DNA from 4 places in the Paenibacillus sp. SEL3 genome. Region 3 is predicted to be linked to each of the others. Evidence: riboswitches for the same ligand, from Rfam matches in the RefSeq annotation. Region 3 holds a riboswitch; each other region holds the start of a gene.
The links. A riboswitch is a leader RNA that binds a small molecule or an ion and turns the genes downstream of it on or off. The one in region 3 is predicted to bind cyclic di-AMP.
Positions count from the first base shown of each region.

Region 1: linked by a shared signal. The riboswitch ahead of ACYCS5_RS21505 (hypothetical protein) and the one ahead of ACYCS5_RS15305 (C40 family peptidase) in region 3 are both predicted to bind cyclic di-AMP.
Region 2: linked by a shared signal. The riboswitch ahead of ACYCS5_RS14910 (G5 domain-containing protein) and the one ahead of ACYCS5_RS15305 (C40 family peptidase) in region 3 are both predicted to bind cyclic di-AMP.
Region 4: linked by a shared signal. The riboswitch ahead of ACYCS5_RS28910 (3D domain-containing protein) and the one ahead of ACYCS5_RS15305 (C40 family peptidase) in region 3 are both predicted to bind cyclic di-AMP.

Region 1 covers NZ_CM137725.1:4,665,636-4,668,874, forward strand. The annotation lists tRNA gene ACYCS5_RS21495 (tRNA-Leu) at 141-223, shown strand; gene ACYCS5_RS21500 (glutathione peroxidase) at 370-855, opposite strand; cyclic di-AMP (ydaO/yuaA leader) riboswitch at 1,322-1,494, shown strand; gene ACYCS5_RS21505 (hypothetical protein) at 1,610-2,005, shown strand; gene kdpA (potassium-transporting ATPase subunit KdpA) at 2,417-3,239, shown strand, end outside.
Region 2 covers NZ_CM137725.1:3,215,886-3,219,124, reverse strand. The annotation lists gene rnmV (ribonuclease M5) at 1-339, opposite strand, end outside; gene ACYCS5_RS14910 (G5 domain-containing protein) at 486-1,634, opposite strand; cyclic di-AMP (ydaO/yuaA leader) riboswitch at 1,906-2,188, opposite strand; gene ACYCS5_RS14905 (TatD family hydrolase) at 2,390-3,160, opposite strand; gene ACYCS5_RS14900 (HD domain-containing protein) at 3,203-3,239, opposite strand, start outside.
Region 3 covers NZ_CM137725.1:3,321,707-3,324,945, reverse strand. The annotation lists gene ACYCS5_RS15315 (M1 family metallopeptidase) at 1-689, shown strand, start outside; gene ACYCS5_RS15310 (hypothetical protein) at 701-1,528, shown strand; cyclic di-AMP (ydaO/yuaA leader) riboswitch at 1,805-1,942, shown strand; gene ACYCS5_RS15305 (C40 family peptidase) at 1,948-2,448, shown strand; gene ACYCS5_RS15300 (GNAT family N-acetyltransferase) at 2,751-3,239, shown strand, end outside.
Region 4 covers NZ_CM137725.1:6,424,983-6,428,221, reverse strand. The annotation lists gene ACYCS5_RS28920 (ABC transporter substrate-binding protein/permease) at 1-488, shown strand, start outside; gene ACYCS5_RS28915 (amino acid ABC transporter ATP-binding protein) at 475-1,197, shown strand; cyclic di-AMP (ydaO/yuaA leader) riboswitch at 1,428-1,596, shown strand; gene ACYCS5_RS28910 (3D domain-containing protein) at 1,603-2,271, shown strand; gene ACYCS5_RS28905 (polysaccharide deacetylase family protein) at 2,465-3,239, opposite strand, start outside.

The sequences.
Region 1 (3,239 bases), 1.3 Mb from region 3:
TAGTTCAGCAAGCGGTTATCTTTATGCAGGACGGTATTATTATCGCTCATATATGTAAGTTAAAATAATTATAATATTTTTGTTTACAAATAGTTGATGAGAGAGTATAATAAATCTGTTGCCTCAATACATTATGATTTGCGGTCGTGGTGGAATGGCAGACACGCTATCTTGAGGGGGTAGTGGGCGTACGCCCGTGGAGGTTCGAGTCCTCTCGACCGCATTATATGCAAGATCTAGTTAAAAAAGCATCCTGACACGGTTTACGTGAAAGGATGCTTTTTTTTATTAAGCATTTTTCGTTATATTCTTTAGCCACGGAAGCCACGGTTGCAACAGGTCGTTTATTAACTGTGATAATGAAGAATATCAGTTTTGCTGCAAAAGCTTCTCTATATCTCCCGCCAGCTTATCTGGCGTGGTTTGCGGTGCATAGCGCTTAAATACGTTACCTTCTCTTGTAATTAAGAATTTAGTGAAATTCCATTTGATCGCTTTGGACCCTAATACCCCCGGAGCTGTTTGGGTCAGGTAGCGAAATAAGGGGTGTGCTTGATCGCCATTGACATCTGTCTTGGCGAACATCGGAAAGGTGACACCATAATTGATCTGGCAAAACTCGGAGATCTCCTCATTGGAACCTGGCTCTTGTTTGGCAAACTGGTTGCTGGGAAATCCCAAAATTTCGAGCCCCTGTTCATGATACTGGTCATATAGCTCTTGTAGCGCTTTGTATTGGGGGGTTAACCCACATTTGCTGGCAGTGTTCACGATAAGAAGAACGTTCCCTTCAAATGTGGATAACGGAATTTGTTTCCCTTGCAGGGTTTGCGCATCATATTCATAAACGGTCATAGCATCTCTCCTCATTCAATATTCAGCAATTAAATTTTAGACAATTTAAAGAAGGGTTGCAAGCCTGGAAAAGCTGTATAAAGCCTTCAGGCGCTGTAAAATCGTATTTTGCTCAAAACAGTAAATCGCACCGCAAATGGAGCGAATTAAGGTGTTTCTTCTTATAAAAGCGGGTTCAATCGGTGTTTAGCTGGTACATATAGCGTATTTTCTTCTCTTTTTACAAAAAAAGGCCAATAACGCTTTACCCTACGCCAATATTGACATGCTTGTCATTTTCAAAAAGGGATGAAAAACAGAGATTAAAGGAGATGTGAGAAGCATAGTTGCATTGTAAGCGTTATTATTAATCTTCTATGCTCTAAAGCCCGATTTATAACCCTGCAGTTGAGCTTTACAGTCTTCCATGCGCGGGTGTATGATTCAAGACGTAATTTCAAATTAACTTGAATGAAGCAACAACGAAATGTCTATAGCGCTGAATTTTGCAGTTGCAAAAGCGGGGGAACCAATCGAGACTGTACGGCTTTGGAAGCCGTGTGTCTCATGGGGTGAATTTTCCGGTCAAGTGCCAGAAATAGGGCGACTCTCACGTCCGAATCCGACAGCTAACCTCGTAAGCGTACAGGGAGAGGCAACAAACCGCCGTGTGCAGCCATGGTTTATTTTATCATGGATATGTCAGAAGCCGGAGGAAAGCCTTTTTCCTTCGGCTTCTTTTTGTTGTCTTTTTATACCGGGAGAGGAGCTACTGATGGAAGGTCGGTTAATTATTGTCACTGCACCGAATGAAGCGGGCAGAAGTTTTGTGAAATTGCTTATTTTCAAAAAATTGGCGTTTGCAGTTCTCACGAATAGCGCCCAGGAGGAACGACAGCTCAAAAAAATGGGTGTGGAGCACATTGTCCGCATCAATACCATGCAAGCGGGAAAATGGAATTTTCCAAAAAAAGAAATTGGTAGTGTGTATTTGTTCGAGAACAGCTTGAATCTGACTTGCCGTTTCCTGCAAATATGTCGACCACTAACATCGGAATCGATCTATGTTATTACACACGGCTGTAATCCACAAGGAATTTATCGGGGATTGGGAGCGGACCATGTGATCTACACATTGAACGGAGAGGTGGGTTTTCTGCTGAACGGATAAGCACTTATGACATAGTTGTTTTATGATTTTATGATGGAATAAGAATGGCGATCTGAGGATCGATACGGAGGGTATAAACATGATGGATATATACATGCTGCTCGTCATGGCTGTGAGTTATGGAGTGATACTGCTGTTTGTACGCTGGTGTGATGCGCAGACCTCTAAAGGAGGACGAAGAGGATGATCGTTATACTCGGGCTTACGGCTATTGTGTTTATGTATTTAATCTACGCACTCCTGAACCCTGAAAAGTTCTAGTCACTTGTAGGGATAGAGCGGGCGAAGAACAACAGATCTGAGCATTAAAGCATCATTGGTAGCAGGTTTTCGCAAACGTGTGCACTTCATAGATGGTCTAATCGGGTCTGTTGTTCCAAACGCAGGAGCATTTTGAAGGAGGAATAGAGGATGGAGCTGCTTCAAATTGGAATTGTGATCGTTATATTGCTGCTCTTGGTAAAGCCAATGGGTACATATATGTATCATGTATTCTCGAATGAACCGAATCGGACGGATCGGATTTTTGGCAGAACAGAAAAGCTGATTTATAAGGTAGTAGGCTTGAAGAAAGTGGAGAGCATGCGTTGGACTACGTATGTTATGAGTTTCATTGCTACGAACGTCGTGCTTGTGGCAATCAGCTACTTGCTGTTGCGTTTACAGGGAATGCTTCCCGGTAATCCGGCTGGAAACAGTAATATGGAAGCATCACTAGCTTTTAATACGGTAATCAGCTTTATGACGAATACGAATCTCCAACATTATAGCGGAGAAAGCGGGCTTACGTATCTGACACAGATGGCGTTCGTCACGATGATGATGTTCACTTCGGCTGCTTCCGGTTTTTCGGTTGCTGCGGCTTTTATGAGAGGATTGACGCGGCGCGGTGAAGGGATGGGCAATTTCTTTCAAGATTTTATTAAAGCTATTATAAGGATTTTCCTGCCGCTGGCCTTTGTGCTTACGCTGGTGCTGGTGGGATTGAAGATACCACAGACGCTACAGCCTACGGCGGATCTTACGACGCTTAGCGGAACACAACAGCAAATTTCTATGGGACCTATTGCTTCTCTGGAGTCCATCAAGCATTTGGGGACGAACGGAGGCGGTTATGCGGGAGCTAACTCTGCGCATCCTTTTGAGAATCCAAGTCCTTGGACGAACGTGCTGGAAATTTTGGCAATGTGGGTAATGCCGGCTTCGTTGCCGTATACCTTTGGATTGTTTGCCC
Region 2 (3,239 bases), 110 kb from region 3:
GCCTTCTACTGTCGTATGAACCCGTGCGAGAGCGTGTCTGATCGCTTCCGGTGAGGCATTCTCCACACCAATATCTCCTTTGCGCGTCGCTTCTGCCTCGGGTATAAAGGCCTGCTTGCAGCCGGGTACCTTGGAAGCAATAATCTTACGGATGCGCTCCCCTGCATGATCGGGATCGGTTAAAATGATGACCCCCCGCCGCTCCTGCGCCAATGCAATTTTACGCAGCGTCATTTTATTAATGGCTGAGCCGCCAGTTTCTATCGTATCCGCTTCAACAGCGCGGCGAATGGCCACCGTATCATCCCGGCCCTCTACCACGATCACTTCCTTGATCATTTGCATTTCCCTCCACTGCTACACAGCAAGCTATATTTATCTTTCCCTGCTTTTGAAAACAAAATAAGAAGAGGATATCCTCTTCTTAGCATGGCATAACTATGTTGTTAATACTATCGCATTGCCCTCAACATACACAACCTGTTTTAGTTGATTTCAGGCTTTACCGGTCCGATAACATATACGGTTTTACCGTGCTTACGACCAAATTGGTTGGCTCGGCTCAAACTCTCATAATACACATCGATTTTGTGGCCTTTAATCGCGCCACCGGTATCCTCCGCACGGCGGAAGCCCACCCCTTCGATATACACCCACCAGCCGATTGGAATTATACTCGGATCGACAGCGATGGTACGACCTTCCGTCACGCGCGTGCCGGATGCAGTACGTGTACCGATACCTGGCTCCTGTGAGGAATACGCCGTCATGGAGACATTTTGTAAAACTTTGCTATATTTAAAATTGACGCCTGCTTTACGGACAGCACTGCCCGAACTAACCGTTGTTGTCTTAACCGCATCATTGGGACCGACGGAAGCAGCAAGAACGACCGGCTTTTTCTTCGTTCCTACCGCAATAACCTTATCCACACGGTTCTGTGCAACTTCCTTGTTAACCAGCTGTTTGGATACCAACTTTCCATCATGATATACCTTTTGAACGTGCTGGACTACCACACCCGATTTGCCGCTTTGAATGACCCGATTATCGCCTTTATAAAGACTTGGATCGGCCGTTTTGATGACCTGATAAGGCACCTGTTTTTTCTGTTCGACCTGCTGTTTCTTCACACGGACGATTTTTATGTCCATGTTAGACGAAACAGAGGCATCCAACGCAGGATAAACTTTATCCGTTGACGATAATTTATAGCCCGAGGTACGAATGGCACCTTCTACTGTATTTTCTGTTGTGTACAGCTTTTTCGTCTCATTGCCTGAAGATACTTTAACTTGATTGGCACGTTTAATGACTATGCGGTCCCCATCCTGTACTGCTCCATTTAGCGGCATAGAAATTGTATCATGCGGCTGAAGTGAAATGGAATGCTCGCTCAGCAAATCTTGAAGCTTGGATTCCCGGGTTTCTACCGCAGATGCCTTGCCATCAATGACAAAAAAGACTTGTTTTTTAGATTGCGTGTACATCAGAATTGAAATCATAATCGTTAGCGCGATTAGAAAAATAGCAACCAAAGCAGCCTGGCGCACATTCTCTTGCTTCCAACGCAATACGTAAGACATGCTGGATGAGCGTGACTCATGGGTCTCCTCTTTTTGGAAAATGCCCATTTCCTCCGTCCTCCTTACATAGCCCGCCGTCTGGAGTAAGACATAGTTGAGATTTGACGTGACTATAACAGATTTTCTACAAGACAAGCCCAAACTGCGACTGTCCTGCACCATGTACCCGTCTTCGCGGCATGCTGTCCTCCCCTGTTTAACCACAGTATGATGACAGATTTTCTTTTATTCACAACAAAAAAAGCCAAAGAAAGAGACTAGAGAGCTCTTTCGTGGCTTCCGGCATGTGTGAATATGCGGGAAAACTCATGCACGAGATGGCTTCTCTCTTGTTACGCTTACGGGGTTAGCTGTCGGGTTCGGACGTAGAGAGTCGCCCTAGCTTGGGTCAACCGCTCATGGCGGTCGCCTTCACATTCACCCCGAAGACCCAGAAAGAAATCGAAATACGGCTCCTCCACCTGTTCAATCCCATCCGGGAAAAGAAATTAGGTCGAGCCGGCTGGCGAAAGGGACGTTCCCTTCTTGCACATACGCCGGACGTACTGTAAGCCATATCGGTTCCCCCGTTCCCTGTAAAAGGGACTCAGCGAGACTGGTTCATGAAATGACTTGTTGATGTTTACATTCAAACAACAATTCACTGAAAAGATGATATCCTGTTTCTATGCATGTTGTAAAGCAGGTTTCAAGTACATTTTTCAAAATATTCGGTTAAAATATTGTAATATTCTCGAGTTTCCTGCAACAAATTCATGATTAGCTTCGTCTATCTCTTTATTTTGATCGATTTCTTCGCTTTTTTATTGAATGTCAAATCGTTCCAAGGCATTTTGGGTCGTTATTGACACTAATTCCTCCACTGTAATCCCCTTAATTTGGGCTGCAGCCTCTGCTACCAGTCTCACATGCGCAGACTCATTTCGCTTCCCGCGAAACGGATGCGGCGTCAGGTAGGGCGCGTCCGTTTCAATGAGCAGACGGTCCAGTGGCACCTGTGCCAGCACCTCTTTTGGCTGCTTGGCATTTTTAAACGTAATAGGACCACCGAAGGAAAGGTGAAATCCCATATCCAGCACCATTTGGGCTGTCTCCCAGCTCCCAGAAAAGGAGTGCATGACTCCGCCAATCTCACTCGCTTTTTCCTCACGCAAAATCTTAACAATATCTTCATGGGCATCCCGGTTATGAATAACAATGGGCATTTTGAGCTCACGAGCCAGACCAATTTGATTTCGAAACACCCGATGCTGAACATCCTTCGGTGATGTATCCCAATAATAATCCAGACCGATCTCTCCGATGGCTACGACCTTCTTATGACTGCATAACGATGCAATCCATTCTAAATCGCCCTCTTGCATTGCAATCGCATCCTGCGGGTGCCATCCAACTGCCGCATAAATAAAATCATACGTCTCGGCCAATTTCATGGTGGATGGAATGGTCTCACGATTAAATCCGATATTGATCATCCGCGTTACTCCTGATTCGACAGCACGTGCTATAACTTCTTCACGATCTTCGTCAAATTGTGGCGCATCCAAGTGAGTATGAGTGTCGAACAAATCCAAGGTTTACATCTCCTTTTTTTACTTACATTTCTATATAGTTGTCTATTCTTTGACAAAATAATTCCTTATTTCGGCAGGA
Region 3 (3,239 bases):
CAGAGGAGCGACTTATGGAGCAAGAATATGGGCTTACCCCCAACTTGCCATTACAATCGGGACAGGTATCCTCCCCACAGCCGCTAAACCGTGAGTCATGGAAGTACGGCTCGGCTGCTGAGTACGCGCAAAATGCCTACTCTCGAGGCAAGCTGGTACTACGGGGCATTGAACGTCAGGTGGGTATGAAAAAAATGGATCGCATTATGCGGACCTACGTCCAGACGTACCGATTTAAGCATCCGTCCTCACAGGATTTTCAACGTATCGTGGAGAGAGTCACCGGACGCTCATGGAGCCACTATTTTGAACAGTATGTATATGACGGCCAGATGGCGGACTTTTCAGTGGATCACATCACAAACCACAAGCTGGAGAATGGATATGAAGCAGTCGTGACGGTCAGCAAAAAAGGGGCGGATTATCCCAAGATCCCTGTCCAATTTACCTTCAAGGATGGAACCACGAAATTCAAGGCTTGGGACGGTGCGGGCAAAAGCACAACTTTTCGGATCAAAAGTACTTCTCCCGTTTCCTATGTAACCCTTGATCCCCTATATACCATTGCACTGGAGAACAAGCATATTAACAATACCCTAAAAGCCGAATTGGACGAAAAGCAACAAACCCGTTGGAGTATAAGTGTAACCAAGCTGTTGGAGACACTGCTTGGAAGTCTGTCATGGTGAGGTGTCTATAGATGCGGACTGTTATAAAAGAGGGCTGGGCGCTGGTGCGCATACGATTCTATATCGTTATCATTTTATTTCTGTATCGACTACTGTGGGGGGTGTTTCTCTATCGACTGGTGCAGTCTGCCGTTATCCCGCTATTGCTCCGTTATCCTGATCAGGGTCAAAACGAGCTGGGACAGACCTTGTTTTGGATGGAGAGCCAGATTGCTCTGATGGACAGCCGGGAAGTACATGTGTATTTGTGGATACTACTAGGGGCGACTGTACTACGCATACTAATCACTCCCTTCATTAGAGCCGGAATATATCAAAGCCTGCATACCGATGCGACTGAGCCGCAAAGCCTGTCCTTTTTCAAAGGTATGAAACGCCATGGCATGTCGTCGCTGTTGTATTACATCATCGAGTTGGGACTGCTGCTGATTCCCGCCTTTTGGGTAGTACCGAGACTCTACCCTATTGTAGCAGGTACGCTTCAATCTCCCTCTTACCTGCTGCACTTGTTGCCCTATGCCATGGGATGGATGGCATACGGATGGTTCATTCGGCAGTGCATCCTGTATATGCAACTAGGCACTGTCGGTGGTCACGCCATACTATCGTCCCTGCTCGCCTTCTTTCGCCAGCTTCTCCCAGCTGTCGGTATATCCCTTTTGCTCGGTGCTTGTGTGCTGCTGGTCTTCGGTCTATTTGGCACCGTGGCAATGATTTGGACTGGCATGCTCGCGCTCATTCTCCAACAATCGTATCATTTTGTTACTAGTCTGGTCAGGCTGTGGCATATCAGTTCGCAGTACAGACTATGGCATACCGATATCTCCAGTAGAAGCTAAGCCCTTCCTTTATGTTAATCACTTCATTTCCGTCTGTCGAAAAAACTTTATGCATAACCGCGCAAACGGCACATAACTGAATACTGTTAACAAGATCTGTTCCTGGGACATTAGGAGCAGATTTTTTTTGTAACTTTTTGCAATGAAACATTTGCCAAAGCCAGCCGACTTTGTTACAATAATCGCAGTGAACTGATAGTAACAACTTTGTAATCTTTATTGTAACCTTTATCTCAAAAATATCGTTATTGTGAATACTGCTCTCCAAGGTGCACATCTTAAGTAAAGCCTAATTCCTGGCACCTAGGAAGCGGGGGAACCAGTTTGGGTGAATTGATCTCGCAACAGAGTGGTCATAGGGGAACCTTCTACCGAATCCTTAAGCTAACCTCGCAGGCATTGGAAGGGGTATATTTTTTTTGAAGAAGAAGCTAACGATCGCAGCTATGAGTCTTGCCATTGCCTTTACATCTTTTACATTCGGTGGCGGCAGTGCATTTGCAGACTCCAAGATGGACCAGGTCATCCAAGATGCCAAAGGAACGAACTACAGAAGCGGAGGCACTACACTCGAGGGATTCGATTGCTCCGGCTTCACAATGTATGTATTCAACAAACTGGGAATTAAACTTCCGCATCAATCTGGATCACAATTCAAAATGGGATCTTCTGTATCCCGCGATGAAATGAGGCCTGGGGACCTGGTGTTCTTCAACACCACAGGAAGAGGCATTTCCCATGTAGGTATCTTCGTAGGTGAAGGGAAATTTGCCCACTCCTCGACTTCACGTGGTGTAGTAGTTAGCTCACTGAACGAAAATTATTACGCTAACCGCTATGTCGGTGCAAAAAGAATTATGAGCACAGACGCTTACCATTCTGTAGCTTCAGATATTCCTGATGACGACAACGTAGAATAACTAACGCACAGCAAGCTAACTCTAGCCGCAATTTGATTCTGCCGGAATCGAATTGCGGCTTTTTATGTCCACAACATCAGCAATGATTATCTTTACTGACGAACTGACACCTCAAAAGGTTTCAATTTTAGCGAACATCGTCGGTTTTACCGTCACCGCTGGGGGAGCATATGAGCAGTAATTCCTTCTTATTGAATGTATACCCGTCTTGGGTATAAAATAAACACGCTTGCTATTCCCCTGCGACTTGTCTACAATCTGTTGTTAATGATTGAAGCACCTGTAAAAGGAGGATGGAACACATGCCGGCCTCAATATCCAACTATCGGATCGTACCGATGGACGAGCATCAAGCGGCTGCAATCTGTGAGTGGCGCTATGATCCACCTTATAACATATACGGTTGGCTCCCCTGGGAACAAATGAAGGCGCTTGAAGTCGAATTTGGGAGTCCCACGCTTCGCCAAGAGCAATATGTTGCCGTACTGGATGAAGAGAACAAGCTGACAGGATTTGCTCAATATTTTCCTATGATCGGTGTGACCCGGCTAGGTCTTGGCATGCATCCTGAAAGATGCGGACATGGCAAAGGATCAGATTTTGTCCGTGCCATTGCAGAGGAAGCCCAACGACGCAACCCGAAGAATGAAATTGATCTAGAGGTGCTCACTTGGAATGGGCGTGCTATTCGGGCCTACAAGGCGGCTGGATTTGAGCTTACAGATACCTATGAACGCCAGACTCCCGATGGAAAAAAACCGTTTTATTGTATGGTATATCGTCCAGACCAC
Region 4 (3,239 bases), 3.1 Mb from region 3:
AGATCCTGCGTGGCACACCTATGCTGGTGCAGCTCATGATCATTCACTACGGGATTGCTTTGACGCTGGGTGTCAATTTTACTCCACTCCAGTCCGGTATAATCACATTGTCTCTGAATAGCTCGGCATATCTGGCTGAAATTTTCCGTGCAGGTATCCAGGCAGTAGACCGTGGACAGATGGAGGCCGCACGCTCATTGGGTATGGGACGAGGCAAAGCTATGCGTCACGTCATTTTGCCACAAGCGTTTAAATCTATTTTGCCTGCTATAGGTAATGAGTTTATTACAATTATTAAAGAATCCTCCATTATTTCGACTATTGGTATGGTGGATATTATGTATCAAGCCCAGGTCATTAAGAATATTACCTACGAAGGATTAAGTCCGTTCATAATCACAGCCGCTATTTATTTTGTAATGACATTCAGCTTGTCTAAGCTGCTTGGTTTATGGGAAAGGAAGTTGAGAGCCAGTGATCACCGTTAAACAATTGCGTAAATCGTTCGGCAAGAATGAGATTTTAAAAGGCATTGATATAGATATCGCCAAAGGAGAAGTTGTCGTTATCATCGGTCCCAGCGGTTCGGGGAAGAGTACGTTTTTGCGTTGTATGAATCTGTTAGAACAGCCGACGGATGGGGAGATTTTATTTGAGGGCGAGCCGATTACAGCTCGTGGTCATAATATTAATGTAACCCGGGAAAAAATGGGGATGGTGTTCCAGCATTTTAATCTGTTCCCACACAAAACAGTGTTGCAGAACCTGACGCTTGCACCGACGCAGGTTAGAAAACAGTCAGGTAAGGAAGCGGAAAAAATTGCATTAGAACTCCTGCGTACCGTGGGGCTCGAGGATAAGAAGAATACCTATCCGAACCAGCTATCCGGTGGTCAGAAGCAACGTATTGCGATTGCGCGTGCTTTGGCCATGCAGCCGCACGTAATGCTGTTCGATGAGCCGACTTCTGCATTGGACCCTGAAATGGTTGGAGAGGTTCTGGATGTAATGAAGAAGCTCGCCGAAGGCGGTATGACAATGGTAATTGTAACGCATGAAATGGGCTTTGCCCGCGAGGTAGGCGATCGAATTATCTTTATGGATAACGGTCAAATTGTGGAGCAGGGTGCACCAGACCAGGTATTTGGCACTCCAAGCCATGATCGCACTCGTGATTTTCTTGCCAAAGTATTGTAAGAAAGTGCTGGTCTAATCATAAAAAAGCTCTCCGTTGACGGAGGGCTTTTCTTATTTTGTCACCATTTCCCCATACTTTCGTAACAAATATCGATTTCTTAATGACAAAATTGTAACGAGTGTAGTATGATGTTCAGGGTTCCCAACATTTTCATGCGGATAAGGTTACAAAATTGTGATATTATGCAGTAAGCCAAAACTTACCGGGACAGCATGCGGTTAGACAAGCGCTGAAATGCTGGCCCAAACTATGGGAAGTGCGGGGGACGTAACAACGGCAGCCATTCCGATACGTCATAAGACGATGAGGAATATGCCTAGGGGTGAATTGCACAAGCATAGGGCTTCTCCTGAGTCCGAATCCGACAGCTAACTTCGCAGGCATAAAAGAGGAGGTACATATCTTTGAAACATTTAAAACATATTGGTAAAACGATGAAAATTGCGGTGCTTGCCGCAGCTATTGCAGGGTTGGCACAGACAGCTGGAATAGCGGATGCTGCCTCGCTTCACACTGCCAAAGAGGGCGATACCTTCTTTTTGCTTGCTCAACGTTATGGAGTATCGGTAGACGAGCTAACAAAGGCTAACCCAAACATTGCCTCCAGCAATATATATGCAGGTCTGCAAATTAAGGTGCCTGGCGAAAAAAGTGTAAAGGCAGCTTCGGAATCGAAGCCGCAGCTTCTTACGGAGAAAGCAGCAGCGAATGAGGCGCCAACGATTGAAGCTTGGGGTAAAACATTCAACTATAGCAAAATAGTTGACGTTAAGGCTTCAGCGTATTCTGCCGCAGCCGATGAGAATGGTAAATGGGGCGCAGTGGACTACTACGGCAATCCGCTTAAACTAGGTACAATTGCGGTAGATCCTAACGTCATTCCGATGGGCACGAAAGTACTGGTTACAGGCTACTCCCATCCAGGTTTGCCGGATCATTCTTTTGTAGCTGTCGCTCGCGATCAGGGCAGCGCCATTACAGGAAAGCGGATTGATATCTTTATTCCAGGCAACAAATCATTTGTGAACGACTTTGGATTTCAAAATGTGAAGCTGTACGTTATTGATAAATAGCATTGTACGTATATACAGTTTAATTAAACATAATATATATTATGTAAACATAACGCCTATATCCGTATATATCTAGGTCGGACTCTTATCAGGTCCTATCCGTAAAAAGGCTGTCTTGACGAGCAGAATACTTCTGCTGGTAAGACAGCCTTTTTACGTTGCTTTAGCTTGGACCTCAATTATAAACATACTGTTATTTTCGTTCCGATGTGTGGAGTAGCCGGGGGACTGTCACAAATTTGTAGCCCTTAGCTTTTAGAGAGTGAATTAGACCCGGCAAAGCTTGGATAGTGCCTTGCAAGTTGGAACTTTGACCTCCACCAGCGTGCATTAAAATAATAGAGCCAGGCCCTGTAGCTGGAATCACATTTCGCTGAATTTGTGTTTTACTTAGTCCCTTCCAGTCGAGAGAGTCTACATTCCAGTTGACAATCATGTAGCCATGACGACGTGCCCACTTTATTTGAGGCTCTGTAATTTCACCGTAGGGTGGACGAATCAACTTGGGGCGAAAACCTGCGCTGGCTTGTAAAATACGTTCTGTTTTTGTAATCTGGTTGCGAAAGCGTTCTGGTGTAGCCTTCCTAAAATCCGGATGAGTATAGGAATGATTTCCTATAGCATGGCCTTCACGGATAATACGACGTATAATCCCCGGATGCTTTTCCGCACGGTGACCGACGATGAAAAAGGTGGCTTTGATGCCGTTGGCGTGTAATACGTCCAAAACCTGCGGCGTATACCTAGAATCGGGCACATCATCAAAGGTTAAGGCAATTTGGCGGGTGTGTGGGCCGCACATTTTAAAAATGTCCGCATGTTTTTTACGCAACATTGCTAATGTAGGAGTAGCTCGATCTGTACTCAGATGTACAGAAGAAGCAACAGCTGCTTCCTTGGGATGGGGCGTTCCGATCTTGGGAGGCGCATCCGCGTGAACGGGTAAACTTGAAAATGCTAGTAACAGT